Regions from separate parts of the uncultured Chitinibacter sp. genome, predicted to be linked through region 1. Evidence: predicted binding sites of a transcription regulator. Region 1 holds the regulator's gene; each other region holds the start of a gene.
What was found. The regulator NrdR, encoded in region 1, represses ribonucleotide reductase genes. The targets are predictions, from matches to a motif close to AAANACNATATATNGTNTTT.
Positions count from the first base shown of each region.

Region 1 (9,786 bases):
CACGATTGAAGTTTCCGCTGGAAATGGCGTATCTGCATGCCACCCGTTATCGTCACGAAACTTCCGGTGGCGAGCTGGACTGGAAAGTGAAGCCGCGCGAAGACATGCGTGGCCGCACTGTGGTCATCGTTGACGATATTCTGGATGAAGGCCACACGCTGGCTGCCATTGTTGACTACTGCAAGCAGCAGGGCGCGAGTGCCGTGCACGTGGCCGTGCTGATCGATAAAAAACACAATCGCAAAGCCGAAGGCATTAAGGCTGATTTTGTGGGCCTAGAGGTGGAAGATCGTTTCCTCTTCGGTTGCGGGATGGATTACCAGGGTTACTGGCGCAATACGCTGGCCATCTACGCCGTGAAAGGCTTGTAAGTCAGCCGCCATGCCAGTTCCCCGTGCGGGAGAATTGGCATGGCCCCAACTAGCGATATTCTCGTCCGGCATTTTCGCCAGATTCTGATCTGGCCCTTGCAATTAATGCCGATGTCCCACCTGCCCGGCGAACTCAAAGCCATGGGGCGGCAGTGGGAAATCTTGCAGCGCGCCGCCAGCGAAGGCTCGCCGTGGCAGCCTCGCGCCACTGAATTCGATACTTCTCCTGAACAATTTGAAGAGCGGCACTACCGCGAATTCATCACCTTTCTGCCTTATGTACAGCGGTTTTTGTATGGCGAGCAAGTGAGTATGGCTGGCGATATTGCCAGCTATGGTCGCTCTCCCTTGCATGTTTTTCGCCGTAGCGACATTCAGCAGGTGCTGATGGTGTTCAAAGATGGCGCTACCCATCATTTCAAAGTGGCGCACATCGATCTTTATTTCTTTTATGACGTCGATGTCGTGATTCTAGCGTTTGAGATCATGGGCAATGACCTGCCGTTGCGCAGGGTGCAAGATGCCTTGTTCCGCTTTGGTCGCGCCTACCCGGCGCAATGGGATGGTCCGCGCGAGGCGGCCAATTGCTTGCGCAAAGTCGCCTGGCTAGATGCAGATGGCGAAGTGCTGGCAGAATCCGACTATGAAGAGCGGCAGGCCTATCTGAGCCATATGGGTCAATATCGTGCGCCGCGTATGGCCGAGCATTGGGCGTATTTACTCAACCCCTTAGTGCCACACCATTCCGGCCTTGAAGGAGAAGTACGCTACCGCCAGATCGAATATCACCGCATGCCACTGATGGCCTATATCGCGGTGGATGATCCGTTTGCGCTACGGGATGAAGATTTTTACGCGCTAGGTACGGTTGGCAAGCCTGGCGAAGATCAGATTTTGCCCCTTACACCGAAACTGTTGGCTGATTTTGAAGCTGACTGTTGCTTTGATCGCTTCTGGGCGCCTGAGCAGCGCCATCGCTCAGCCTCAACCCGCATGATGTGCTCTGGGCATGCCTTTATTATGGTGGGGCAGCATGGCAACGAGTTTTACAGTAATCCGTATACCGGCGTGCTGGGCCAGTTTCGGCATCAGCACTTTCTGTTGGTGCTGATTGCGCATTTTCATAAATCGGCTTTGCTTTTGTTTTCTGATCGGATGGCGGCGGCGCTGTCGGCGCTGAATTTAAAGGACCCGCTATCGATTCGGCACTTTAAGCGTGAAATCCGCTTGTTGCTGGAGAGTTTTTTGCGCTTTAACCAGCGCTACTGGTTTCGCGAAGTCTCGCATCAAATCGTTTCTAGCCAGCTGTTTGGCATGATGAATCGTCACCTTGATACTGTGCGCCAACATGAAGAAGTCCGTGAATCGGTGCAGAGTATGAATCAGTACCTTGAAAACGATGATTTACGCCGGCAGGCCGATACCGTGGTGCGACTTACGGTGGTGACTATCTTTGGCTTGTTGGGCACCACTATCACCGGTTTTCTCGGCATGAATCTATTTGATTTGGCCGCCGAATCGGGGTGGATGAAATTGCTGTATTTTGCTGCGGTATCGCTACCAACCGCAGGGCTGATTTTTTATACCGTGGCGCGCTCAAAGAGTTTGTCCGAGTTTCTGGATGCCATGTCCGATGAACGGGTGAGCAATAAGCAAGCTTTCGTCGCGCTACGCAATGTCTGGCGCAAAAAGAAAGCCCAGCCACCGGTATGAAAATCTTGCGTGGCAGCCTGACTGGAGCGCATCTCGCTTTGCGCTAAGTCATGGTAGAATTACCTATCTTTTAACGGCCACGGATGCTTCCCGCTCATGTTCTCGAAGTCACAAACCATTGCCCAATATGATCCAGAACTCGCTGCTGCCATTGCCGGCGAAGTCGTGCGTCAGCACGAACACATCGAGCTGATCGCTTCGGAAAACTACACCAGCCCAGCCGTGATGGAAGCGCAGGGCTCGCAGCTGACCAATAAATACGCGGAAGGCTATCCTGGCAAACGTTTCTACGGCGGTTGCGAACATGTGGACGTGATCGAGCAACTTGCCATCGATCGCATCAAAGCGCTGTTTGGTGCTGAATACGCCAACGTACAGCCACACTCTGGCTCGCAAGCCAACCAGGCTGTGTATTTCTCGATCCTGAAGCCGGGCGACACCGTAATGGGTATGAACCTCGGTCATGGCGGTCACTTGACGCATGGTTCGCCAGCTAATCTTTCCGGCAAATTGTTCAATATCGTGGCCTACGGTCTGAACGAAAACGAAGAAATCGATTACGACGATATGGAGCGCGTAGCGCTGGAAACCAAGCCAAAACTGCTGATCGGTGGTGCTTCGGCCTATGCGCTGCGTTTTGACTGGGCGCGCATGCGTGAAATCGCCGACAAAGTCGGCGCCTACTTCATGGTGGATATGGCTCACTACGCCGGTCTGATCGCGGCGGGCGTGTATCCAAACCCTGTGCCACACGCGCATTTCGTGACCTCAACTACCCACAAAACCCTGCGTGGTCCACGTGGCGGTATCATTCTGGCCAAAGCTGAATTTGAAAAGAGCCTGAATTCAAACGTGTTCCCAACACTGCAAGGTGGCCCGCTGATGCACGTGATTGCGGCCAAAGCCGTGGCCTTTAAAGAAGCTGCGACGCCTGAATTCAAAGCTTACCAAGCGCAAGTGCTGAAAAACGCTGCAGCAATGGCCAAAACTCTGGCTGAGCGTGGTCTGCGCATTATTTCTGGTCGCACCGAGTCGCACGTGTTCCTGGTTGATCTGCGTCCGAAAAACCTGACAGGTAAAGCTGCTGACGCCTTCTTGGGTAAAGCCCACATTACCGTGAACAAAAATGCGATCCCGAATGATCCAGAAAGCCCATTCGTGACTTCAGGTATCCGTATCGGTGCCCCAGCGATTACCACGCGCGGCTTTAAGGAAGAAGAAGCGATTCAAGTCGCTAATCTGATCGCCGATGTGCTGGATAATCCAGAAGACGAAGCTAATATCGCAGCAGTGGCCGAGAAAGTAAAAGCGCTGACCGCGCGCTTCCCGGTTTACGGCGACTAAGTTTTAGCGGTACTCAGAAGACAGGTGGCGCCGCTGCGCCACCTTTTTCTATTTACAGAGCAAACAATTCACTTTTTGCGTGCTCTAGGGTATATCCCGAATCTTGTTTTATCACAAGCTTTGGCACCATATACCTACTCGGTGTATTTGGGGTGCTTGTATTTTGCGCCGCAGCACTGATCTAATTGATGTTCTTTGTTGATCTTTACGGGGTTCGTGCATGAAGTGCCCATTTTGTGGTTCACCTGATACGCAGGTGGTTGATTCGCGAGTGTCCGACGAAGGGGATGTCGTGCGTCGCCGGCGTCGCTGCGCGATCTGCGATAAGCGCTTTACCACCTACGAAACCGCCGAAGTCCGTATGCCGCAGGTGGTGAAACAAACCGGCCAGCGGGTTGAGTTTGATCGCGAAAAAGTACGCACCAGTTTCCTGCGCGCCCTGCATAAACGTCCGGTCCCCACACCGCTGGTGGACGAAGCGATTTCCCGCATTATTCAACGTGTTCTCACCATCGGTGAGCGCGAAATCATGTCCCGTCAGATCGGTGAGATGGTGATTGCTGAACTCGCCAAGTTGGATAAAGTCGCCTATATCCGCTTCGCCTCGGTCTATCGTTCCTTCCAGGATGTGGAAGACTTCCGCGATGTGATTCGCGAAGTGAGCAAGCAATAATGAGTTTTTCCGCCTTTGATCAGGCCATGATGGCCAAAGCGCTGCAAGTGGCGGCGCAAGGTGCCGCACTTACGAGCCCAAACCCTTGTGTGGGCGCAGTGATTGTGGCCGGTGAAGACATCATCGGCTACGGTCATAGCCAAGCAGCGGGCGGCGCACATGCCGAAATCATGGCGTTGAAAATGGCCAAGGCCAAAGCACCGGGTCAATTAGTCGGCGCAACGGCCTATGTCACCCTGGAGCCTTGCAGCCACTTTGGCCGCACCCCGCCGTGCGCCAATGCGTTGATTGGGGCTGGCATCGACCGCGTCATCACCGCTTTACGTGACCCCAATCCCTTGGTGGCCGGGCAGGGCTTGGCGCGACTGGCCAACCATGGCATTGAAGTGGCCCATGGCTTGCTGGCCGAGCAGGCGCGCGAGCTACACAAAGGTTTTCTCAGCCGCATGATCCGCCAGCGCCCGTGGGTTACAGTTAAATTGGCCGCGAGCTTAGATGGCCGCATTGCCCTAGAGAATGGGCAATCCCAATGGATTACCGGCGCTGAGGCGCGGCTGGATGTACAGCGTTTGCGCGCGCAAGCCTGTGCAGTGCTCACTGGTGTTGGTACGGTGCTGGCCGATGATCCGCAGCTGAATGTACGCGAGCTGGCAGTAAGCCGGCAGCCACAACGGGTGGTGCTCGATAGCCGAGGTCGTACGCCGCATGCTGCAAAGGTGCTCACCAGCAGCGGTGGTTATACCCATGTGCTCAGTGGCGCTGGGCCTGCGGAACTGCAGCATTTTCACAGTGAGCAATCCTGCGCCGTGCAGTTACCGCTGTGCGATGGCGAGCTCGACCTACATGCCGCCATGGCATATCTGGGGCAGCAAGGCTTTAATCAGGTCTTGGTCGAGGCGGGAGGTACGCTGGTAGGCGCTTTGCTGCAGGCGGGTTTGGTTGATGAAATCATTCTTTATCAGGCGATGACCTTGCTGGGCAAAGGGCGCGGCATGGCCGACTTTACCTTAAGCGACTTGGCTGATCAGCACCGCCTAACACTACTGGAGCAACGCCGCGTGGGCGCCGATCAGCGCCTAACCTTGCGTTTAACACAGCCGCACATCGCCTTTGCTCAAGCCACCGCGGTGGCTTGAGCCGGAGCCTCATCATGACTGAATCAACGACCCTGCGTTGCCCCGATTGTGGCCAAGCCCTTGAGATTCTCGCTGCTTGTGGCGCGAAAAGTTATTTCTGCAATCACTGTAATGAACTGAAATCTTCGCAACGGGTGAAAGAGGCAAATCCGGCCCAATTCACCGCACCTAAGGACTAAACATGTTTACCGGCATTATTCAGGCCATCGGGCAGATCGAAGCAGTGGACGCCTTTGACGGGGGCGTACGCCTCACCGTGGATGCAGGCGAATTAGACCTTTCCAATGTAGTACTGGGGGATAGTATTGCTCACAACGGCGCATGCATGACCGTGATTGAGCAGATACCCCCGCGCAAATATAAAATTGATGTTTCCAATGAATCGCTACGCTGTACCGTTGGCCTTGATCGGCCAGGCCCGGTGAACCTGGAAAAAGCCATGCGTTTGGGCGATATGTTGGGTGGACATATGGTATCCGGCCACGTGGATGGCGTTGGCACCGTGCTGGCGTTTGATCCGGTCGGGGAAAATCGCCTGCTGCGCATTGCTGCGCCGGCCACGCTGGCGCGTTATCTTGCCGCGAAGGGCTCGGTGGTGGTCAATGGCGTCTCGCTTACCACCAATACCGTGCGTGATACTGCCGCAGGTTGCGAATTTGAAATCAATCTAATCCCGCACACCTTGTCGGTGACCACGCTTGGCCAGCTGCAAGCTGGCGCGCAGGTAAATCTCGAAATCGACCTGATTGCCCGCTATGTTGAACGGATGGTATCGCTAGAGCAGCAAGGGAGCGCCGCATGAGCCAGATTGCCCCGGTACAGGAAATCATCGCCGAGCTAAAAGCCGGCCGCATGGTGGTGTTGGTGGATGAAGAAGATCGCGAAAATGAAGGCGATCTGGTTCTGGCTGCGGATTTTGTGACGCCCGAGGCGATCAACTTCATGGCCAAATATGGCCGTGGTTTGGTTTGCCTGACGCTAACTCCCGAGCGCTGCAAACTGCTGAATCTCACCACCATGGTGCAGAGTAATAGCTCGTCGTTTGGTACTAATTTTACCGCCTCGATTGAAGCCGCCGAAGGCGTCAGCACCGGCATTTCCGCGCATGATCGCGCGCTAACGATCCGCAAAGCGGTGGCATTTGATGCCAAGGCTGCCGATGTGGTTTCACCTGGGCATGTCTTCCCGGTCATGGCGCAGCCTGGCGGGGTTTTGGTGCGCGCCGGGCACACCGAAGCTGGCTGTGATCTGGCCATGATGGCGGGCTTAACGCCTGCGTCGGTGATCTGCGAGATTATGAATGACGATGGCACCATGGCGCGCCTGCCTGAGCTATTGGAATTCGCGGCGCAGCATGGCCTGAAAATCGGCACTATCGCCGATCTAATTAATTACCGCAGCCGTACCGAATCGTTGGTGGAATGCGTGGGCCGCCGCCCCGTGCGCACCTTTGCCGGTGAATTCGAGCTGGCGGTGTACCGCGATAAACTCACCAAATCGACGCATCTGGCGCTGGTTAAAGGTCAGCCTTGCCCCACAGAAGAAACCTTGGTGCGGGTGCATGAGCCTGCCTCGCTCATGGATTGGCTAGATCTGGATGGCCGCCGGCATTCTTGGTCGGTGGAAGCGAGCTTGCAGGCCATCAATCAGGCCGGTAAAGGCGTGATGATCTTGCTGCACCGGACTGAATCTGGCGAAGATCTGCTGGCCCGCGCCTTGCCAGAACTGCAGCTGAATAAAACCCAGAAATGGGATATGCGCACCTATGGGATTGGCGCACAAATGCTGAAAGACTTAGGCGTGGGCGCCATGCGCCTGATGTCGCCTGAGCGCAAAATTCCGAGCATGACCGGTTTTGGTTTGGAAATCACCGGTTTTGCCCAACCGAATCAATAAAAGACTAAAGGATCAATCATGAGTGTACCTGCAGGTATCCAGCAAATTGCCCCGAATCTGAATGGCCAAGGCATGAAAATTGGCGTGGTAATGAGCCGTTTTAATACGCCGGTGTGCGAAGGCTTGCGCGACAACTGCCTGGATGAGCTGGTGAAACTGGGCGTAGCGCCCGCCGATATCGTGCTGGGCAGTGTGGCCGGCGCGCTGGAAATTCCGGTGGTATTGCAAAAGATGGCCAATAGCGGTCGTTACGACGCGCTGATCGCGCTGGGTGCGATTATCCGCGGTGAAACTTACCATTTTGAACTGGTGGCCAATGAATCCGGTGCGGGTGTAACGCGCATTACGCTAGATAGCAAAATGCCGATCGCCAACTGCATTCTGACCACCGAAAACGACGAACAGGCCGAAGTGCGTGTTGTAGAAAAAGCGCGCGAAGCCGCGCGTGTTGCGGTAGAAACCGCTAATTTGTTAAAGGCAGTAGCATGAGCGAAGAACAAAAAGCCCCGGCCAAAAAAGGCCCAATGAAATCCGCCCGCCGCCGGGCGCGTGAGTTTGCGGTGCAAGGGGTATATCAATACCTGATGAGTCACGAAACCGTGAACAACATCGACCTGTATCTGCGCTCGAGCAGTACTTATTTTGGTAAAGCCGATGCCAATCTGTACCGCGCGATTTTGTTCGGCGTGATTAAAGATGCCGCCAGCCTGACCAAGGCCATCGAGCCGCATGTGGATCGCCCGTTGGAAGAAGTGAGTACCGTGGAGCTGGCCGTGCTGTATACCGGCGCGTTCGAAATTATCTCGATGCCAGAAACCCCATATCCGGTCATCATCAACGAAGCCATTGAGCTCACCAAAACTTACGGGGGCTCAGATGGCCACCGTTTTGTGAATGGCGTGCTGGATAAAGTGGCCGAGCAAGTGCGCGCCGAAGAGTTTGCCGCGATTCGTGCCAAACGTCAGGGCTAACGAGGGCGTGGTTTGAACGAGTTTGATCTGATTCGCCAGTATTTCACTCGCCCCACACCGCGGGCGGTGGTGGGGATTGGCGATGATGCAGCGCTACTTAGCCTCAGCCCCGGGCATCAGCTGGCCGTGTCAGCCGATATGTTGGTGGCCGGCCGGCATTTTTTTGCCGATGCTGACCCGGAGCGGCTTGGGCACAAAGCCTTGGCGGTCAATCTATCTGATCTGGCTGCCATGGGAGCAAAGCCCAGCTGGTTTACGCTCTCGCTGGCCTTGCCCAGTGTCGATGCCGACTGGTTGGCCGCTTTTAGCCGCGGCATGTTTGCCTTGGCCGATGCGCATGGGATCGAGCTGGTGGGGGGCGACACCACCAAGGGCCCGTTGACCATTGCAATCCAGATTGCTGGTGAAGTAGAAACTGGTGCCCGTATGCTGCGCTCACAGGCGCAGCTAGGGGATGATATCTGGGTGAGTGGCCCATTGGGCGCGGCCGCCGCGGCGGTGATGTATCGCACCGGGCGAGTCAATCTAGCGGCTGAGGTCGCGGCGCGCTGTGATCTGCGACTGGATTTACCGCAGCCGCGTGTGGCCTTAGGCCGGGCGATCCGCCCCCTGGTGCATGCAGCGATGGATATTTCTGATGGCCTAGCGGGTGATCTGCGCCATATTTGCCAGCGCTCGCAGTGCGGGGCCAGAATTGAAGTTGACGCAGTTCCTGCTGCACCCGAATTGGCTGCTTTACCTGCCGAGCTGGCTTTGGAAGCCAAACTGGCCGGTGGCGATGATTACGAGCTACTCTTTACCGCCCCCACCAGCGCCCGCCCGCAATTGGCCGCCATTGGCCAGGATCTAGGCTTGGCGCTAAGCCGGATCGGGCAGATAACCGCGGGCGCAGGCGTGCAGTTTGTGGGTGCCGCTGGGGAAACTCTGGATTTGGGCTTGGGTGGCTTTGATCATTTTCGCGCCCCCTAAAGCCGCTGAGCACAGTTTGAGATGACGATGACGCAGGATAAAAAACAGCCGCCATTACTAACGCCCGATTGGGCGTTTTTAATGCGCCATCCCGCCCACTGGCTGGCCTTTGGCTTTGGCGCTGGTTTGGCTCGGCGCGCGCCGGGCACATGGGGCACACTGGTGGCTTTGCCGCTGTTTGCGCTTTTGCATATCTGGCTGCCAGCACCGATTATTTTTGCCCTATGTTGGCCCTTGTTTGCGGCGGGTATCTGGTTTTGTGAGGTCACAGGCCGGGCGCTTGGCGTCAGTGATTATGGCGGCATCGTCTGGGACGAGATCGTCGCTATGTTGATGGTGCTGTGTTTTGCGCCGGAGAGCTGGCTGGGCTGGCTGATGGCTTTTGCGCTGTTTCGCTTATTTGATATCGTCAAACCCTGGCCCATTCGCTGGTGTGATCGCCAGATCAAAGGTGGCTTAGGCGTGATGGTGGACGACATTTTGGCAGCCGCGATGGCGATAGCTGTTTTATTGGTGATTAGCCCCTGGATTTCTTAATGGGTATGGCTCTGTAGCTTTTTTCTAATAATGGCTGCGGCTTACTACCCTCTTGGTGTATACATGATTCGATTAAAGTCACTCACGCTGCGGCGTGGGGTGAAAGTACTGCTAGATAGCGTAGATCTGACCCTCAATCCCGGCAGTAAAACCGGCGTGGTCGGTGCCAATGGCGC
Region 1 covers NZ_CAMFLP010000001.1:649,041-658,826, reverse strand. The annotation lists gene QV747_RS03020 (hypoxanthine-guanine phosphoribosyltransferase) at 1-371, shown strand, start outside; gene QV747_RS03015 (CorA family divalent cation transporter) at 411-2,084, shown strand; gene glyA (serine hydroxymethyltransferase) at 2,181-3,428, shown strand; gene nrdR (transcriptional regulator NrdR) at 3,649-4,101, shown strand; gene ribD (bifunctional diaminohydroxyphosphoribosylaminopyrimidine deaminase/5-amino-6-(5-phosphoribosylamino)uracil reductase RibD) at 4,101-5,237, shown strand; gene QV747_RS02995 (zinc-ribbon domain-containing protein) at 5,252-5,416, shown strand; gene QV747_RS02990 (riboflavin synthase) at 5,419-6,039, shown strand; gene ribBA (bifunctional 3,4-dihydroxy-2-butanone-4-phosphate synthase/GTP cyclohydrolase II) at 6,036-7,133, shown strand; gene ribH (6,7-dimethyl-8-ribityllumazine synthase) at 7,152-7,622, shown strand; gene nusB (transcription antitermination factor NusB) at 7,658-8,104, shown strand; gene thiL (thiamine-phosphate kinase) at 8,117-9,073, shown strand; gene QV747_RS02965 (phosphatidylglycerophosphatase A) at 9,101-9,610, shown strand; gene QV747_RS02960 (ATP-binding cassette domain-containing protein) at 9,674-9,786, shown strand, end outside.

Region 2 (9,786 bases), on a different contig from region 1:
TAGCGCGCCAGTACGGTGGTCATACCCACTTTGCGTCCCGCTTCGATATCGCGCTCGGCATCGCCCACATACAGGCATTCGGCCGGATCTAGCCCTAACTCCGCCGCGGCATGCAGCATGGGTTTGGCATCAGGCTTGGGTATACCCACGGTATCCCCGGAAACACAGGTCTGCGGCGGGATAGGGAGGGGGAGTAATTCCACCAGCGGATCGGTAAAGCGCATTGGCTTGTTGGTGATAATACCCCAAGCCAGCCCGCGGGCATGGATGCCCTCGATCAGTTCGCGCACGCCATCAAATAGTGTGGTTTGCCCGCAAAGGTCTTGCTCGTAGTGATCGAGAAAGCGCGCGCGTAATTCGGCAAAGCGCGCATCGGCGGGCGTTACGCCAAAGCCCAGTTCCAAAAGGCCGCGAGCGCCGTGGCTGGCCAGTGGGCGAATGGCGCTGTAGGGCTGGGCGCTAATGCCTTCTTCGGCCAGCAGGCGGTTCAGTGCGGCGCCCAGATCGGGTGCGGTGTCGGCCAGTGTGCCATCCAGATCGAACAACACGCCGCGAATCGGTTTAGACATGGGCTTTCCTTGTGGCCACCAGATAGTTCACATCGGTATCGTCGCCCAGTTTGTACACATCAGTGAGCGGGTTGTAGCTCATGCCGGTGAGGGCCACGGTATCCAGGCCGGCCGTGCGCGTCATGCGCGCCAGCTCCGATGGTTTGAGGAACTTGCTGTATTCATGCGTGCCGCGCGGCAGCATATTCAGTACATATTCTGCGCCCACGACGGCCAGCAAATACGCTTTCGGGTTGCGATTGATGGTGGAGAAAAACACCCAGCCGCCCGGCTTGACCAAGCGGGCGCAGGCGGCAACCACGCTGGCTGGCGAGGGCACGTGCTCCAGCATTTCCATGCAGGTGACCACATCAAAGCTTTCCGGGCATTCTTCGGCCAGCGCTTCCACCGGCACTTTGCGGTAATTGAGAGTCAGGCCGCTGTCGGCGCCGCGCTCCAGCAGGTGCAGCTTGGCGACTTTCAGCGATTTATCGGCCAGATCAATGCCGGTGACGTCGGCGCCACGCTCGGCCATGCCTTCCGACAAAATGCCGCCGCCGCAACCCACATCCAGAATCTTCAGCCCAGCCAGCTCGGCATTTTGCCCAGCGTGTTGGGCAATAAAGCCCAGCCGCAGCGGGTTGATGTCGTGCAGCGGTTTGAATTCGCTGGTTTTGTCCCACCATTTGTGGGCCAGCGCAGAAAACTTGGCGATTTCTGCTTCATCAACATTGATGTGTTCGGTAGTTTGCTCTGGGGTATTGCTCACAATGCTAATCCTTATAAGGTCTACGCGCGTATACCCGCGCTAATCTTGCTTTGCCATTGTCGTGCTTTGGCCTGAACTTGCGCCAGATTCAAACTTTGATGCTGGCCGTGGCGATATACGGCGCGGCCAGCAATCCAGACATCGCTCACCTGCTGGCGATCGGCGGCGTACACCAGATGCGAGACCGGATCGTAACATGGCTGGGTGCCCACCGCGGAGAGATCCACGGCGATCAAATCGGCTTGTTTACCAACTTCCAGTGAGCCCAAGCGATCTTCCTGCTGCAAAGCGCGGGCGCCATTGAGCGTGGCCATTTCCAGCGCCTGCCAAGCCGGAATCGCTTCCGGATCGCCGCTCTGGCCCTTGGCCAGCAAGGCCGCCAGCCGCAGCTCGGCCAGCATATCGAGTTTATTGTTGCTGGCTGCACCATCGGTGCCAATGCCCACATTCACGCCGGCCGCCAGCTGCGCCTGAATTCGCGCCAGCCCCGAGGCGAGCTTTAGATTGCTGGCCGGGTTGTGCGCAATATGCACGCCTTTTTTGGCCAAGAGTGCGATCTCGCTATCGGTGGTGTGGACCATGTGTGCCGCCACCAGCGGGCTATCCAAGAGGCCCAGCCCGGCTAGCCGCTCTAGCGGGCGCACACCGTATTCTTTCTGGCTGGTGTTAATTTCATCCAGTGTTTCGTGGATATGGCAGTGAATGCCGAGATTAAGTTCATCCGCGAGGGTTATCACGCGCTGGAAGGTGGCATCGCTCACCGTGTAGGGCGCATGTGGCGCCAAGGTGAATTGCAGTAGTTTCTCGCCGGCAAATTCGGCCTGGCTTTTTAATGCTTTGCCAATGTAATCATCGGCATTGCTGGCATAGGGGGTGGGGAACTCGAGAATCGAGCAGCCGATGGTCATGCGAAAACCGCTGGCCAGTGCTGCACGAGCCACAGCGCTGTGATGGAAATACATGTCATTACAGCTGGTGGTACCGCCGGCAATCATCTCGGCAATCGCCAGCTGCGTGCCATCAAACACAAAATCATCGCTGACATGCGCGCCTTCGGCCGGCCAGATGTGCTCTTGCAGCCAGCGCATCAGTGGCAAATCATCGGCATAACCGCGCAATAGCGTCATGGCCGAGTGGGCGTGCAGATTAATCAGCCCGGGTAGCAGTGCGTGTTGGGGTAATTCGTGGTGGCGTGCCGCGGGATAGGCGGCTATTGCTTGTTCGCGCGGCAAAATGGCGCTGATTCGCTCATCGGTAATGACCAGCGCATGCTCGGTCAGTACGGTGTGGTGGGGAACTACCGGAATTAGCCAGCGCGGAAAGAGGATATCGGTCGCCATGATGAGCTCGAAAAAGCAGATGGCTTATTTTATCAGGCTAGCAGGGGGCCTGAAATGCGAAAAGCCGACCAATCGGTCGGCTTTTCGCTAATTCGGAAAATTCCGAATTATTTAGCAGCTTCAGAAGCAGCAGAAGCTTCAGGAGCAGCAGCAGCTTCAGAAGCAGCAGAAGCTTCAGCAGCTGGAGCAGAAGCTTCAGCAGCAGGAGCAGAAGCTTCAACTACAGCAGAAGCAGCTTCAGTAGCTTCTTCTTTTTTGCCACAAGCAGACAGAGCAACAGCCAACAGAGCAGCAACGAGCAGAGATTGTTTCATTTTGAAATCCTTTTCGAAAAGATTAACTAAAAAGTTTCGGTAACCGGCCAATTGGCCAATCGCCTAAATTCACTTCGGCGTGAGGTGTTTCACAACCAACGCTGCGAATTCTAATCAGCTCGTCGGTAAATTGCTAGTGCTGCAAGCGGCTTTTGGCCTTAAAAATGCAATGTAAACTGCTACTCCGTGTAACGCCGTGTACATCCTTATAAATCAAGACGTTGCGAAGCGCTAATCGGTAAGGATTGCGCCCAGAGTGTGGCAAAAAGTTGGCTCAATTGAGTGGCATATTGGCGCTGACTACCCCATTCACCCCGAAACCAGTCGTAATGATGGCGTTCCAGATAATGTAAATGATCGGCAATCAGCCAGCCTTTTGGCTGGTGGCGTAACTCAGCGGGAATTAAGCGCACTTCAATTAAATGCGCAAATCGTTCGGCCAGTTGTGTAAAGCGCGGGCAGCCGGTGCGCAGATAATCTTCGCGGGCCAGCAGCAGTTGCAGCCGCCCCGGCGAGGGCTGAGTAAAAAAGCGCCACAAGCGCTGCTGGTTGGCCGCGCTGCCTAGCCCCATCTCGCTGGCATCGTTTTCGCTGATTTGCAGGGTATGGCTGGCCAGATCAAATAATTGATCGATCCCAGCTTGATACCCTGCGCGGGTATCAAAGCGTTCGCGTTGCGCTGCCGTGTCAGCCATGGTTGGCGGGGGCCAGATAGCCGTATTCGTGATAGGTATATAAGACTTCGAGCAAAGCCTCGTCGTATTCACCGCCGGGCAAGCTGCGCTGATCGGCCAGCGCGCGCAGCTGCGCGAGCTCGGTGGCGCTGAGGCTGGCTAGCTCATCGGCTTCCAGTGCTTCGCCATTCAGATAAATGCCTTGTTCGTTGTAGAGCATTTGTGATTTCAGATTCAGCGTCACCCCGTGGCTAGCCACGGCGGCGACAAAATCGTCGTATTCGAGTGGGTCGCTGTGCTGGTCAAAAAACACATGCGGCTTGGGCTCGGAGAAATAGCGGCCGATAAAATCCTGCACCATGTGTTCATCCCAGCGGATTTGCGTAAGCATCTGCTGAATACGCGCGGTAAATTGCGCATCAATCTGCGCCGGGGTGGTGGTGACTTGCGCGTCGGGGTCGCTGTACATGCCATCGAGGCACAATTCATCCTGCAGGTATTCCAGAAATTTACTGGCGATTTCCTGGGTTTTCGGCGCGCGAAACCCCACCGAATACGTCATGCCCGGCTCAAGGGCAACGCCATAGTGCGCATATTTGGGCGGCAGATACAGCATATCGCCGTGTTCCAGTATCCATTCCTGCTCGGGGTTGAATTCTTTCAGGACCCGGATTGGGGCGTCTTCGATAAAGCCCATCGCGTCGTCGCTGGAAATTTGCCAGCGTTTTTTGCCGCCCACCTGCAACAAAAACACATCATAAGAATCATAATGCGGGCCGACTGTGCCGCCGGGTGGGGCGTAGGAGATCATCACGTCATCCAGCCGGGCATAGGGCAGGAAATTAAACTGGTATAAAAACTCGGCGATGTGCGGCACCTGATGGTTCACATCTTGTACCAAGATGGTCCAGTCGGTTTCAGGCAACCGCTTGAGGCGGCTGGGGCTAAACGGGCCGCGCTCGAGCGTCCAGCGGCCGTTTTGCTGGGTAATCAGCCGCGATTCGATGTCGTCGCGCTGGGCAAATTCGCTTAAGCGGGCAAAATCGATCAGCTCGGGAAAGCGATCCCAGGCCTGGCGAATCAGCAGCGGTTTTTTCTGCCAGTATTCGGCCAGAAAGGTTTCAGGGCTGATTCCGCCGAGCAGCGGGGCATGGAAAGCTGTTTTACGCATCGCGAGTGACTATAAAGAAAACCATAACAAAGACTATTATCGCACCGACTGGAGAATTCATGCTGAATGCCGGAGACCTGGCACCGGACTTTGCCTTGCCGGATGCCGCCATGGACATGGTGCAATTGAGCCAGTTTCGTGGCCAGCGCAATGTCGTGTTGTACTTTTTTAACAAAGATCACACCCCGGGCGGCATTGTCGAGGCGGTGGAGTTTTCCGATCGGGTTGACGCATTTGCGCAATACCAGACGATTATTCTCGGGGTTAGCTCGGATGACTGTCTGTCGCACGACAGCTTTATCGATGAGCAAGGTTTGGCGTTTGATCTGCTGGCCGACACCGAGCTGGAAGTCAGCCGTCTGTATCATGCCGTGCACGAATGGGAAGCGCAGGGCATGGTAAGATACGGCATTGAGCGCTCTACCTTTGTGATCGATCAGGCTGGCGTGATCCGCCACGCTCTGTATCACGTATCGCCCAAAGGCCATGCGGCCGAAATACTAAATCTTGTCAAACAGCTAGGATAATCCAACTATGCAAATCGCTAAAAATTCCGTTGTTACACTGCACTATCAGATGTTCGACGCAGAGGGCAACCAACTGGACAAAACCGAAGAGCCGATTGCATATCTGCATGGCGGTTATGACAATATCCTGCCGCTGGTTGAAGAAGCGCTGCACGGCAAAACCACCGGTGATCTGGTAGAAGTGAGCATGTCGGCTGACGACGCTTTCGGCGAATTCGACCCAGAACTCGTACGCGACGAAGAGAAAGATCAGTTCCCACCTGAAGTATCCGTGGGCATGATGTTTGAAGCGGATGATCCAGAAACCGGCGAAATCATTCTGTTCCGCGTGACTGAAATCGAAGGCAACCGCGTGACTGTGGATGGCAACCACCCATTTGCCGGCATGAACATTGTGTTCAAAGCCCAAGTGACTGATGTGCGTGAAGCCAGCGCCGAAGAAATCGCGCACGGCCACGTGCACGGTGAACACGGCCACCACCATTAATCTGTGCTAGCGATGGCAGCATGGCTGTCATCTCTGCGCGGTAATATTCACGGCGATCTCTTCAGGTCGCCGTTTTTCATACCCTGCCAAGCTGGCGTTTTCGCAGTTGTTGCAAACTTGCAACCGCCTGTCATGTAAGTTTAATGTGCGCACAGCTGAGCCAAGTCCCGCTTTGCTTGGTTTGCCGGCCTACCCACCACCGCTGGTCCGCTAGCACATCGCGCGCCTGTTGCACTAGTCCCCCACTTTCCCCTAGTATTTGTGCCAACAAGGTGAGCTCAACACAAGATGTTGTGTTTCCCCACAAACTATACACAGACTTATACACAAGGATCCGTGCATGTACGCTACGCTTGAAAGTACCCCAGCCAGCCGCAACGAGAATGCCGAAGTACCGGCGCTGTCGCACGATGCTGCGCAGTACGCCAACTACAAGATTATCCGTCGCAATGGCGCGGTGGTGCCTTTTGAGCCCACCAAGATCACCGTGGCGCTAACCAAGGCCTTTATCGCCGTACAGGGTAGCCATGCCGCTTCCAGCGCGGCGGTGCGTGAGCTGGTGGCGCGTCTGACGGATGCTGCGGTGAGCGCGCTGATGCGCCGCAAGCCCGATGGTGGCGCGATCCATATCGAAGACATCCAAGATCAGGTTGAGCTGGCGCTGATGCGCTCGGGCGAACACGACGTGGCGCGTGCCTATGTACTGTATCGCAATGAGCGTCAGCGCGAGCGCGCGGCCGCCCGTCAGGATCAGCCGGCCGAGCAGCAACACGCGATCAATGTGCAATACGAAGATGGCTCTAGCCGCCCGCTGGATATCAGCAAGCTCAAAGCGCTGATCGCCTCTGCGTGTACGGGTCTGGAAGCCTACACCGACCAAGAACAAATCTTGGCCGAAACCCTGAAAAACCTCTACGACGGCGTACCAGCCGAAGAGCTGCGCAAATCCACCGTATTGGCGGCGCGTACCTTCCTGGAAGTCGACCCAGCCTATACCCAAGTCACCGCCCGTCTAGTGCTGCACAGCCTGCGCCGCGAAGTGCTGGGTGAAGAAGTGAGCCACGAAGAGATGGCTACGCGCTACGCTGAGTATTTCCCGCGCTATGTGAAAAAAGGCATCGATGCCGAGCTGCTGGATGAAAAACTGGCCCAGTTCAACCTGGAAAAACTCGCGGCCGCGCTGGATCACAACCGCGATTACCAGTTCGGTTACCTCGGCCTGCAAACCCTGTACGACCGCTATTTCCTGCATATCGAAGATCGCCGCATCGAACTGCCGCAAATCTTCTTTATGCGCGTGGCCATGGGCCTGGCGCTGAACGAAATCAATCGTGAAGAGCGCGCCATCGAGTTCTACAACGTGTTGTCGAGCTTCGACTTCATGAGCTCAACCCCGACGCTGTTCAACTCGGGTACCCGTCACAGCCAGATGTCGAGCTGCTACCTGACCACCGTACCGGATGATCTGGATGGCATTTTCGAAGCGCTGAAAGAAAACGCCTTGCTGTCAAAATTCGCCGGTGGCTTGGGCAATGACTGGACCAACGTTCGTGCGATGGGCAGCCACATCAAGGGCACCAACGGCAAATCACAAGGCGTGGTGCCATTCCTGAAAGTGGTGAACGACACTGCCGTGGCCGTAAACCAGGGTGGTAAACGCAAGGGCGCCGTGTGTGCCTACCTGGAAACCTGGCACGCCGACATCGAAGAATTCCTCGAGCTGCGTAAAAACACCGGTGATGATCGTCGCCGTACCCACGACATGAATTCAGCCAACTGGATTCCTGATCTGTTTATGAAGCGCGTGATGGAAGGCGGCGAGTGGACTTTGTTCAGCCCATCCGAAGCCAGCGATCTGCACGATAAAGTCGGCAAAGCCTTTGAAACCGCCTACCTGAACTACGAAGCCAAAGCGGCCCGTGGCGAAATGCGCGTGGCGAAGAAAATCCCGGCGCTGACGCTGTGGCGCAAAATGCTGACCATGCTGTTCGAAACCGGCCACCCATGGATCACGTTCAAAGACCCATGCAATATCCGCAGCCCGCAGCAACACGTTGGCGTCGTGCATTCGTCGAACCTATGTACCGAGATCACCCTGAACACCAACGACGAAGAAATCGCCGTATGTAATCTGGGCTCGATCAATCTGTACAACCACCTGAAAAATGGTCAGCTCGACGCAGAGAAACTGTCGCGAACGGTGAAAACCGCGATGCGCATGCTCGACAATGTGATCGACATTAACTTCTACCCGGTGCGCAAAGCACGCAATGCCAATCTGAAACACCGTCCGGTGGGTCTGGGCATTATGGGCTTCCAGGATTGCTTGCACGCCCTGCGCGTACCGTATGCCTCAGAGGCGGCGGTGGAATTTGCCGATCTGTCGATGGAAACCGTGGCCTACCACGCGTACTGGGCCTCGACTGAGCTGGCGCAAGAGCGCGGCACTTACGGCAGCTACAAAGGCAGTCTGTGGGATCGTGGCATTTTGCCGCAAGACTCACTGCGCCTGCTGGAAGAAGAGCGCGGCGGCTATCTGGAAGTGGATCGCAGCTCGCGGCTGGATTGGACCATGCTGCGCGACCGCATCGCCGCCTACGGCATGCGCAACTCCAACTGCCTGGCCATCGCGCCTACCGCCACCATCTCCAACATCATTGGCGTGGATGCGTGTATCGAGCCGACTTACCAGAATCTGTACGTGAAATCGAATCTGTCCGGCGAATTCACCGTCATCAACGAACACCTGGTGCGCGATCTGAAAGCACGTGGCCTGTGGGATGAAGTGATGGTGTCGGATTTGAAATACTTCGATGGCTCGGTGCAGCGCATTGATCGTATTCCGCACGATCTGAAAGAGCTGTATGCCACCGCTTTCGAGATGGATCCGAAATGGCTGGTGGAAGCCGCTTCACGTCGCCAGAAATGGATCGACCAAGCGCAATCGCTGAACATCTACATGGCCGGTGCTTCGGGTAAAAAACTGGACGAGCTGTATAAACTCGCCTGGACGCGTGGCCTGAAAACCACTTACTACCTGCGCACGCTGGCAGCCACTTCGGCCGAGAAATCGACCGGCCGTGGCGGTGAGCTCAATGCCGTACCGGTGGATGGTGGCTACAACGCCGCTGCTGCAGCCCAAGCGGCGATTGCGGCCGCTGCAGTGGCGGATGCTACGCCAGCGACCGATGCGAAGTTCTGCTCGATTGATAATCCAGATTGCGAGGCGTGTCAGTAATATGGATATGCCCCGAAGTTTTCGGGGCATAAAAAAACCCCACCATGTTTCAGCATGGCAGGGTTTCCTGAAAAGCATGGTAGTGAGGTGTCCCTCTGCTTCCAATTATTGCTCTTCAAATTCCTTGGGGAAGGAAGATTTGATGTTAGCACTGATTGGTTTTGCAATCACCTCCAATCTACAGACGGCGTTAGTTTTCACACACAGTCTGTTTTCATAGATAAGGAGGTTTTATGCACAAGCTTAAAACTGTACCGGTCTGTGCTTATGTCCGCATGCGCAATGGTCGCCGTGAGGATGTATGTGCACACACCCGCTCATTACCTGATCGTTAATAAGGTTTGAGTCGAAAGGTGAACTCGATTTTTCGGGTTCACCAAATCAAAGTTTGAATCATTCAGTTTTAACATAAGGATTTTTACAATGCCGAATCAATGGGTTGTGCCGCACAATGGTGCGTGGGCTGTTCGTGGTGAAGGTAGCAAGAAGGTAACAAAACAATTTTCACATCAGGCGACTGCGATAGCAGAAGGCAAGCAAATCGCAAAAAACCAAGGTGTGGAATTAATTGTGCAAGGGAAAAATGGTCAAATTCGTGAGCGTAATACTTACGGTAAAGATCCTTTTCCACCTAAAGGCTGATGTTAGTGCCTGCGGCACCATTGTTTAGGTGCCGCTACCCGCGGCGGGGATGACTTTCTTTGCGTCGCCAAAGAAA
Region 2 covers NZ_CAMFLP010000003.1:151,821-161,606, reverse strand. The annotation lists gene QV747_RS06145 (HAD family hydrolase) at 1-569, opposite strand, end outside; gene ubiG (bifunctional 2-polyprenyl-6-hydroxyphenol methylase/3-demethylubiquinol 3-O-methyltransferase UbiG) at 562-1,284, opposite strand; gene QV747_RS06135 (TRZ/ATZ family hydrolase) at 1,338-2,657, opposite strand; gene QV747_RS06130 (hypothetical protein) at 2,765-2,971, opposite strand; gene QV747_RS06125 (hypothetical protein) at 3,178-3,666, opposite strand; gene QV747_RS06120 (cupin domain-containing protein) at 3,659-4,816, opposite strand; gene QV747_RS06115 (peroxiredoxin) at 4,876-5,343, shown strand; gene QV747_RS06110 (peptidylprolyl isomerase) at 5,351-5,830, shown strand; gene QV747_RS06105 (ribonucleoside-diphosphate reductase subunit alpha) at 6,171-9,068, shown strand; gene QV747_RS06100 (DUF2188 domain-containing protein) at 9,492-9,710, shown strand.
Region 2: a site for NrdR is predicted at 6,110-6,129, ahead of QV747_RS06105 (ribonucleoside-diphosphate reductase subunit alpha). Genes of this name have one in related genera too.

Region 3 (9,786 bases), on a different contig from region 1:
GCAAGGTAATCCGCTCGCCCAGCTTCATCGAGAGGTACATCGCGTTCGCATCGGTGGGCTCAACCCCGATGACTTTCACTTCCGGACGCAAGCGCTTGATGTACGCGGCCATCCCGGCCAACAGGCCGCCGCCCCCCACCGGGATAAACACGGCGTCAATCGGATCAGGGTGCTGACGCAAAATCTCCATCGCCACCGTGCCTTGGCCGGCGATGACATCCGGATCATCGTAAGGGTGCACAAAAGTAGCGCCGCTCTCCGCCGCGAGTTTGATCGCGTGCTCGTAGCAATCGGAATACGAATCGCCCACCAGCACTACTTCGGCGCCGCGGCGGCTTACGGCCTCCACCTTGATGCGGGGCGCGGTCGCTGGCATCACGATGGTGGCGCGGCATTTCAGGTGTTGCGCCCCCATCGCCACGCCTTGGGCATGATTACCGGCAGAAGCCGCCACCACGCCGCGCTCCAGCTCGGCCGGGGTCAGCTGCACCATCTTGTTATACGCACCACGAATCTTGAACGAAAATACCGGCTGCATGTCTTCACGCTTGAAGTAAATGGTATTACCCATGCGGCGTGATAAATTTGGGGCAAATTCCAGCGGGGATTCGATCGCCACGTCGTAGACGCGGGCAGACAGGGTGCGTTCAAGGTAATCGGTCATCATAGGGGCCAGTGAGCAATCAACAAAAAATGGGCAGTGCGTACCCAACTGCCCATTCTACCCCTAAACCAGCCCCCCGCGGGCTCAGTGATCGGTGAGGGTCTGGCGAATTTCCTCGATACGGGGCAGACACTTAAAGAAGGCGTCCACCACTTTCGGGTCAAAATGCTTGCCCGATTCGCTGCGGATCGTCTCGAGTACCTGATCGCGCGGCCAAGGGTCTTTGTAGCAACGCGCATGCGTGAGGGCATCGTAAACATCGGCCAGCGCAATAATGCGCCCGACGATATGGATCTCATCACCCTTGAGTTTGCGCGGGTAGCCGCTGCCATCCCAGCGCTCATGGTGCTCATAGGCGATCACCGACGCCATTTTCAGAATGCGGGGCTTGGCTTCGCGCAGCATGTCATAGCCCAACTGGGCATGGGTATCCATCACCGCCCGCTCGGCGCTATCGAGTGGACCGGGTTTATTCAGCACCTGATCAGGGATCCCCACTTTACCAATATCATGCAGGGGGCTGGCCGCGCGGATAATTTGCGCTTCTTCTTCGCTCAAGCCCAGCTCCAGTGCCAACACATAGGAAAACTCAGCCATGCGATGAATGTGTTTGCCGGTATCTTTCGAGCGGTTTTCAATCACCTCGGAAAGCTGATAGATAATGCTGCGCTGGGTGTCTTCGATTTCTTTATTCAGCATCAGGTTTTCGTAGGCAATCGCCACGTTTTTGCAGAATAAATCGATCAGATTGGCATCGGGGTGCGATAGCTCGACCGGGCCATCGATAATCAGCAGATTTATCGGCCCATGTGGCGAGATAAAAAAGCCAACGAAATGATCACTGGCAAACACGCTTTGCTGCTTGCTGATCGCCTCATCGATTGACGGCTGCAGGCGGCTCAGCTCGGCACCGCTGAGTGGCTGGCCGCAAAACTGCTGATACCCCCCGGTGGCATACATCACCACAAGGTCATTATCCTGGCTGAGCGCAGCCATACCCCCATTCACCACCAAGTACAGCGCGTCTTGCTCAAAAAACAGCAAGGACTGCAGCTGCTCCAGCACGCCTTGGGCAAATTGCTGGATCGACTGCAGGCGGAAAATACTGGTTGAGGCATCCACGACTTTGATCAGGCCGCGGCGGTTGGCTTCCAGCTGGCGGCGCTGATGCTCGATCAGCATAATGTCGTTGTAGGAACGCAAAGTACCCAGCACCGAGGTATACAGTTTGTCGCGGGTCAGCTCGGTTTTGGCTTTGTAATCGTTGATGTCGTAGTTTTCGATCACATGCCGCTCGGGCGCCACGCCGGGCTGGCCGGTGCGCAAAATGATGCGGATATGATGGTTATTTAAGGTTTCGCGAATCTCACGCGCCACCATCAGGCCGGCGTCTTCGGTTTCCATCACCACATCAAGCAAGACCAGCGCAATATCATCGCGCTGCGCCAATAACTCGACGGCCTCACGGCCGGAGTAGCAAGACAGAATATTCAGCGGCCGCTTCAGAAAATCGATATTAGTCAGCGCAAGCTTGGTGACGTGATGAATATCGGGCTCATCATCGACCACTAAAACATTCCAGGGCTGCACCTTATTCTGTTCTTCGACCTGGGTATCGTCTTCCAGCCAGTTGTCGTCGTCCAGCATGCTCATTGTGTCGTACTCCCTAAACCGTGACGGGGAAACTGAATGACAAAACACGCGCCACCGCCCGGTGTTTCTTCGATATGAATCGAACCTTTCAGATGCGCGACCACCAGATTGTGCACGATGCTCATGCCCAGGCCACTGCCACCTTGTCCGCGTTTTGTAGTGTAGAACGGCTCGAATACTTTTGCTCGCGCGGCCGGCTCGATGCCGCGCCCGTTATCCTGAAAGCGCAGCTCTAGCACCGTGCTAGATAGCTCCTGCACACTAATCTGAATCTGCCCGGCTTGCTCGGGGGCAAAGGCATGCAAAATCGCGTTATTCACCAGATTATTAATGATCTGGGTAAAGGCCGATGGATCGGCGCGCAACTGAATCGCCGCCGGGCAGCTCAGCGCAATTTGATGCGGGGTTTTGCGCAAAGTTGGGCGCAGCGATTGCAAGATTTCTTCCAGATAATCGCCGAGTACAAATTCCCGCACCACCGCGGCCGTCTGATCCACCGAGATATTTTTAAAGCTGCGAATCAGCGCGGCGGCGTGATCACAATGGCGCAAAATCAGCGTGGCCGCATCGCGAGCGACAGTGGCGTAATGCTGTAGATCGCTTTTCTTGAGATGGCCTTCTTCCAGTTGCTGCTGCAGGGTATGGGTTTCAGTATCGAGCGTGGATGCGGCGGTCAGCGCAATACCCAGCGGGGTATTCACCTCATGCGAAACCCCGGCCACCAGCGCGCCGAGGGCGGCGAGTTTTTCGGATTCGATCATTTGCTGCTGGGCGCGGCGCAAATGGCCCAGTGCCGCTTCGGCTTCTTCTTTGGCTTGCGCCAGTTCGGCCGTGAACTGGCGCTGGGTGGTCACATCGGCCTGCGCCCCCACCACTCGAATCACCCGCCCGCTGACATCACGATCGGCCACGCCATGGCACACCAGCACCCGCCAGCCTCCATCCTGATGGCGCAAACGATATTCGAGCGCCAAGATCCGCTCGCCTTCCAGCGGGCGAATTTGCACATATTGCAAAAACTGGCTTTTGACGGCTTCAAGATCATCCGGGTGCAGCAAGCCATGCCAGCTGGCCAGCTCATCGGCTAATTCATGATCGGCGAAGCCCAGCATGGATTTCCAGCGCGAGGAAAAATACCATTGATCGTGCTCGGCATCCCATTCCCAGATGCCATCGCCCGTGGCTTCCAAGGCCAGCGCCCAGCGGCGCTCAGAGCGGCGCAGCTGCAAGCTGATGTCGTTGATTTCATCCAGCGCATCGGCAAACAGCTCGTTACGCTCGCGCAGGGCGATCAACTCCAGCTCCTGCGCGGCCAGCCGCTGGCCACAGGCCTGCAGCAACGGTTGCCACCAGCCGGTGTGGGCAGTGTGCAAAAAAGGGTCACCCTCGGCGCGCCAGCGCTGCAAAACGCGCTGACGTTGCGCCAGCAACCACAACCCCGAAAATACCAGGGGTATAGCCATACAAAAAAGCAATACCAAGGCCAGCAGCGCAATACCCTGCCAACTTAGACTAACCGCCAGCGCCCTGCTGCTAATCTGGAATGGCCATTGCTCCAGCGGCAGCAAAACCAGCGCCAGCAGCAGGCCCGCAGGCAATAACACCACGCCCGCCATCGCCCCATAAAAATATCGCTTCGCTGTCACAGGCCGCCCGCATCTGCATTGACCGGCTCTTACTATAGACAGGCATTGCGCCGCGCGCCGTGCCAAGCGGGGCTTTAAATTCGGTGGCACGGCACTATTTAATACAACATTGATTCCCAGGAAGCACAGCATGACGCAGATGACCCCACAGGAAATTGTTCACGAGCTGGACAAACACATTGTTGGCCAAGCCGCCGCCAAAAAAGCCGTGGCCATTGCCTTGCGCAATCGCTGGCGACGCCAGCAAGTGGCCGAGCCGCTGCGGCATGAAATCACCCCGAAAAACATTCTGATGATCGGCCCCACCGGGGTGGGCAAAACCGAAATCGCCCGCCGGCTGGCCAAGCTGGCCGATGCACCGTTTATTAAAGTCGAAGCCACCAAATTCACCGAAGTGGGTTATGTGGGCAAAGATGTCGACAGCATCATTCGTGATCTGATGGAAATCGCCATCAAGCAGGTGCGCGATCAGGCCATCGCCCGCAACCGCGTCAAAGCCGAAGCCGCGGCGGAAGAACGCGTACTGGATGTACTACTGCCCCCACCGGCAAACAGCTATGGCAGCGTGAATCACGACGACAGCCAAAGCGAAACACGGCAGAAATTCCGCAAAATGCTGCGCGAAGGCAAATTTGACGACAAAGACATCGAAATCGACGTCGCCGCCGCCCCGCCAAACATGGAAGTATTCAGCCCGCCGGGGATGGAAGACTTTTCCAATCAGCTGCAGCAGATGTTTAAAGGTGCGATGGGTGGCAAAACCAAAAAACAAAAACTCAAAGTCGCCGACGCGCTCAAGCTACTGGTGGATGAAGAAGCCGCCAAGCTGGTGAACGAAGACGATGCCAAGCAAGAAGCGCTGCAAGCTGTAGAACAAAACGGCATTGTGTTTATCGACGAGATCGATAAAGTCACCACCCGCGCCGAAGGCAGCAGCGGCGAAGTCTCACGCCAAGGCGTACAACGCGATTTGCTGCCGCTGGTGGAGGGCACGACGGTCAGCACCAAATACGGCATGGTGAAAACCGACCATATTCTGTTTATTGCCAGCGGCGCCTTCCATCTGGCCAAACCGTCCGATCTGATCCCCGAACTGCAAGGCCGTTTCCCGATCCGCGTGGAACTCAACTCGCTCACCGTCGATGATTTCGCCACCATCCTCACCGGCACCGATGCGTGCCTTGCCAAGCAGTATCAGGCGCTGCTGGCCACCGAAGAGATCGAGGTGCAATTTACGCCTGAAGGCATTCAGCAAATGGCGGCGATGGCGTTTCAGGTGAACGAAAGCACCGAAAACATCGGCGCGCGCCGGCTGTACACCATCATGGAACGGCTACTGGAAGACGTCTCGTTTGAAGCCAAGCGCGGCGCCGTGGTGGTCGATGCCGAATTTGTACGCCAGAAACTCGGCGGCGTTGCGGCCAACGAAGACCTAGCGCGCTATATGCTCTAAACTCAGCCAGGGTATTGCCTCGGGGGCTATATATTCAATAACTCCTATAGCAATACCCCATTCACTTCTGCAAAGAACACACCACCAGACCGCCACGCGCCAACCCCATCCCCGCACCACAATATCACCCGGCCAGCCGACGAGCACCTCCGCCTTACAGGCTGCCGCGCCAGTACGCGTCAGAATTTGACCCGCATCAAAACTCACATATTTAGCGCAACACCCCCACGAAAAACACAATATATTGTGTTTCAACACGACAACAGCCCTAGCTGAAGTCGTGCAGGTTGTTCCGGTCTGCGTGCAGACCATCACGGAGCCATATTTCGGGCGGGCCAACCGCCCGCCCGCTTTTTTGGCCCTAGCGCCCCTTTTCTTGCGAGGATTTTGCCCATCATGCTCAAAGTGACCAAACGCGACGGAGCCCGTGCCGCCTACGATAGCGCCAAGATTTTTGAAGCCTGCCGCAAAGCGGCCTCGGCGGCGCGCTATCCGCAGCCCGAGGCGCTGGCCGAACGGATCACCGAGCAAGTGGAAGAAACTTGCCGTCTACTCAGCCAGCAAGGCCCGCTCGACATTCCCACGATTCAGCAGCTGGTCGAAAACGCCCTGATGCTGGAATACCCGGAAGTGGCGAGGATATATATCGAGTATCGCCACGATCGCGATCGCATCCGCGCGCAAGGCTCAGAACTACACGCCAAGCTGATGGGGCTGGTGAATAAAACGGATGTGGATGCCACCACCGAAAACGCCAATAAAGACGCCAATGTCTTCCCGGTAATGCGTGATTTGATGGCTGGGATCGTGTCCAAGCAATTTGCCAGCACTTTCCTGCCCAAAGACATTCTGGAAGCGCACAACAGCGGCGATATTCATTTTCACGATCTGGATTACTCGCCGTTTCTACCGTTCACCAACTGCTGCCTGGTTGATCTGAAAGGCATGCTGGAACACGGCTTTCGCCTGGGCAATGCCAAAATCGAAAGCCCTAAATCCGTCGGTGTGGCCTGCGCGGTGACGGCACAAATCATTGCCCAGGTGGCCAGCCATCAATATGGCGGCACCACGATCCCGAATATCGACCAAACGCTGGCGCCGTATGTACTGAAAACCTACGAGAAAAATCTCGCCATTGCCGCCGACTATGGCATCAGCGAGCCGGAACGCTATGCGCGCGAGCGCACCGAAAAAGAAGCCTACGACGGCATTCAGGCCTGCGAATACGAGATCAACACGCTGTTTAGCTCGAATGGCCAGCAGCCGTTTGTGACATTCTCGTTTGGCATGGGCACCAGCTGGGCGGAGCGAATTATTCAGCAGGCAATTTTGCGCGTGCGCATCAAAGGGCTGGGCAAGGAAGGCACTACCCCGGTGTTTCCGAAACTGGTGTTCTTTCTGGAAGCCGGCATCAACCTCAAACCCAGCGACCCGAACTACGACATTAAACAGCTGGCGCTGGAATGCACATCGAAACGGATGTACCCCGACATCATCTCGGCCAAGCTCAACCGCCAGATCACCGGCTCTAGCGTGCCGGTCTCGCCCATGGGGTGCCGCAGCTTTCTGTCGGTGTGGCGTGATGAAGCCGGCCGCGAAGTGCTGGATGGGCGCAATAACTTGGGCGTGGTCAGCCTGAACTTGCCGCGCATTGCGCTTGAGGCGCAAGGCAGCCAGGCGCGCTTTTTTGAGATTTTGCACAGCCGCCTGCAGCTATGCTACCAAGCGCTGAATATCCGCATTCAGCGCCTCTCCGGCGTGAAAGCCAATGTGGCGCCGATTTTATATACAGAAGGCGCATTTGGCGTGCGGCTCAAACCGCAAGACGACATCATGTGCCTATTTCGTAATGGCCGCGCCTCGATTTCGCTGGGCTATATCGGCTTGCATGAAGTGGGCGTGCTGTTGTTTGGCGCGCATCCGGCCGAATGCGCCGAAGCACAGGCGTTCTTGCGCCATGTGGTACGGGTAATGGCCGACACCACCACGCGTTGGAAAAAAGAAACCGGCATCGGCTTCTCGCTCTACTCCACCCCGAGCGAATCACTCTGCCATCGTTTCTGCAAACTAGATGCCGCGCGGTTTGGCGATATCGATGACGTGACCAACAAGGGCTACTACACCAATTCCTTCCATCTGGATGTGCTGCGCAAGGTCAACCCCTTCGCCAAGATCGACTTTGAAGCCGGCTACGCCGAATACGCCAGCGGCGGGCATATTACCTATGTTGAGCTGCCGAATATGCAGCACAACCTGCTGGCGCTGGAGCGCATTTGGGATTACGCAGTCGAAAAAGTGCCGTACTTTGGCAGCAACACCCCAGTAGATGCCTGCGGCGCCTGCGGGTTTATGGGTGAAGCGCTGGCCACCGCGGCCGGTTTTGTCTGCCCGGACTGCGGGAACACCGACAGTGCGACACTTTCCGTCACCCGCCGCGTCTGCGGCTACCTTGGCAGCCCCAATGCACGGCCATTTAACGCCGGTAAACAAAAAGAAGTGATGCGCCGCGTGAAGCATTTTGAAGCGGTGACGGAACACAAACTGGCGAAGGTATAGCCCGCCAAGCCGCATAAATATTAGATTTTCAGAATATACCGCTATAGGTATCGTCAAGCAGAGATCACCATGAACTACGATCGCTACTACACCTACGATATGGTAAACGGCCCGGGGCTTAGAGTGACGCTTTTTGTCACAGGCTGCGTCCATGCCTGCCCCGGCTGTCACAATGAGTCACTTTGGGATCGCAAAGCGGGCACGCCTTTCACCGCCGAAGTGCAGGAAGAGCTACTGCAAGCCTGCGCCGACCACGACGGCCTCAGCCTCTCCGGTGGCGACCCCCTCCACCCCGCCAATCGCGAAGCCATATTAGAACTCTGCAAGGAATTTAAAGACAGACACCCAACCAAAAATATCTGGCTGTGGACTGGGTATTTGTTTGAAGAAGTTCGGGAGCTGGAGGTTTTGGGATATGTGGATGTAGTGATCGACGGCAAATATGAAAAAGACAACCCCACCACATTACCGTGGCAGGGGTCAGCCAACCAAAGACTCATCAAGAGGCCCTGAATAGAACTTGATTAATCTGTGCTAAATCAAGCACACCAATCATTGCTCGTCCCCCTCAGACTCGATCAGTATATCAATCAGTGGCCTTAAGCGCTTATCTTCCTGAAAAGGAGCCAAATTAACTAAGAATAAACCTCTAGAGCCGGGGCTTATAGTGAGTGCTTTTCTTAATAACTTAACGCCATCATCTTGACGGCCAGCATAAGACAAATAAACAGCCCGACGAAATACAACAAATTGATAAGGCCGATACTGCATCATACTTTCACTCAGATGTAACTTAAATGGTAAAGCGCGATCAGAATAGTCTAGCCGCCAAAGCAAAATATGATCAGCTTTTTCTGCTGCGATTAGATTAGTTCTAAGTTTAACGGCATCTAAAAGTTTGCCTTCAGTCTCCGCTTCAGATTTGGTTGGCCACGCTGCAGAGACTAAATCGCTATAAATTTTCAAGGAAAAAATCGATACGATTGCAAAAATGATTGGAATCAGTGCAAAAAAAACCTGTAAAGTTGAATGGCTAAGAACTAACTTCATCGACTTCTGATCTTGCAACCCACAAAAAGTCACAAAGACTAAAAAAAAGTAGAAGTACCACAAAGGAAACTCCACCATGCTATGAAGAAGGATAATACCTAAACTTGCAAACACTGCCACAGAAGCATTTTTTTTACTGTCCAACACAAAGCTCTTGCCAATGTTAAAAATAATCATAAAGCCCAACAATCCTGCAAAGACCCCCAACTCTGCGAGCAATTGCAAGATCACATTATGGCTATGCGTAAACAGCGGAGGGTTATCGCCAGAAAAAACAAATGGGTGGAGGCTTGACTGCTCAAAACTCCAATGTGCATAACCTCCAACGCCAAGCCCTAACAGTGGATTCTCTAAAAATGCTGCAATTGCTTTTTGCCATTCAATCCAACGAACACCAAATGTAGCTTCACTTGCCACACGATCTATCATACTGGCAGAGCCAATAGGCAAAAATGGAGCCATCACCTGCGCAATAGAAAATGCCAAAACCACGAATAACATATATTTCTGAAAAGATCTAGACCCTTCGAATTTTCTAAATTTCAAATACAACAGCAACCCCACAAGAAAAACCAAATACAAAACAATTGCGCGAGAGGGCACAAGAGCTAAATTAGCAGTCAAAACAAATACGCCAAAACCAAATATTTTATTACTGATCTTTCCATTTGCAGCCAGAAGAGCAAACGACAAGCCGCCAAGAAACAAATAATCAGCAAGATTATTCCTCTGAAGTAAAAAGCCAGAAGCTTCACGAGTACCAC
Region 3 covers NZ_CAMFLP010000007.1:48,961-58,746, forward strand. The annotation lists gene ilvA (threonine ammonia-lyase, biosynthetic) at 1-667, opposite strand, end outside; gene QV747_RS09795 (DUF3369 domain-containing protein) at 749-2,317, opposite strand; gene QV747_RS09800 (sensor histidine kinase) at 2,314-3,921, opposite strand; gene hslU (ATP-dependent protease ATPase subunit HslU) at 4,094-5,416, shown strand; gene nrdD (anaerobic ribonucleoside-triphosphate reductase) at 5,813-7,972, shown strand; gene nrdG (anaerobic ribonucleoside-triphosphate reductase activating protein) at 8,042-8,485, shown strand; gene QV747_RS09820 (PglL family O-oligosaccharyltransferase) at 8,525-9,786, opposite strand, start outside.
Region 3: a site for NrdR is predicted at 5,649-5,668, ahead of nrdD (anaerobic ribonucleoside-triphosphate reductase). Genes of this name have one in related genera too.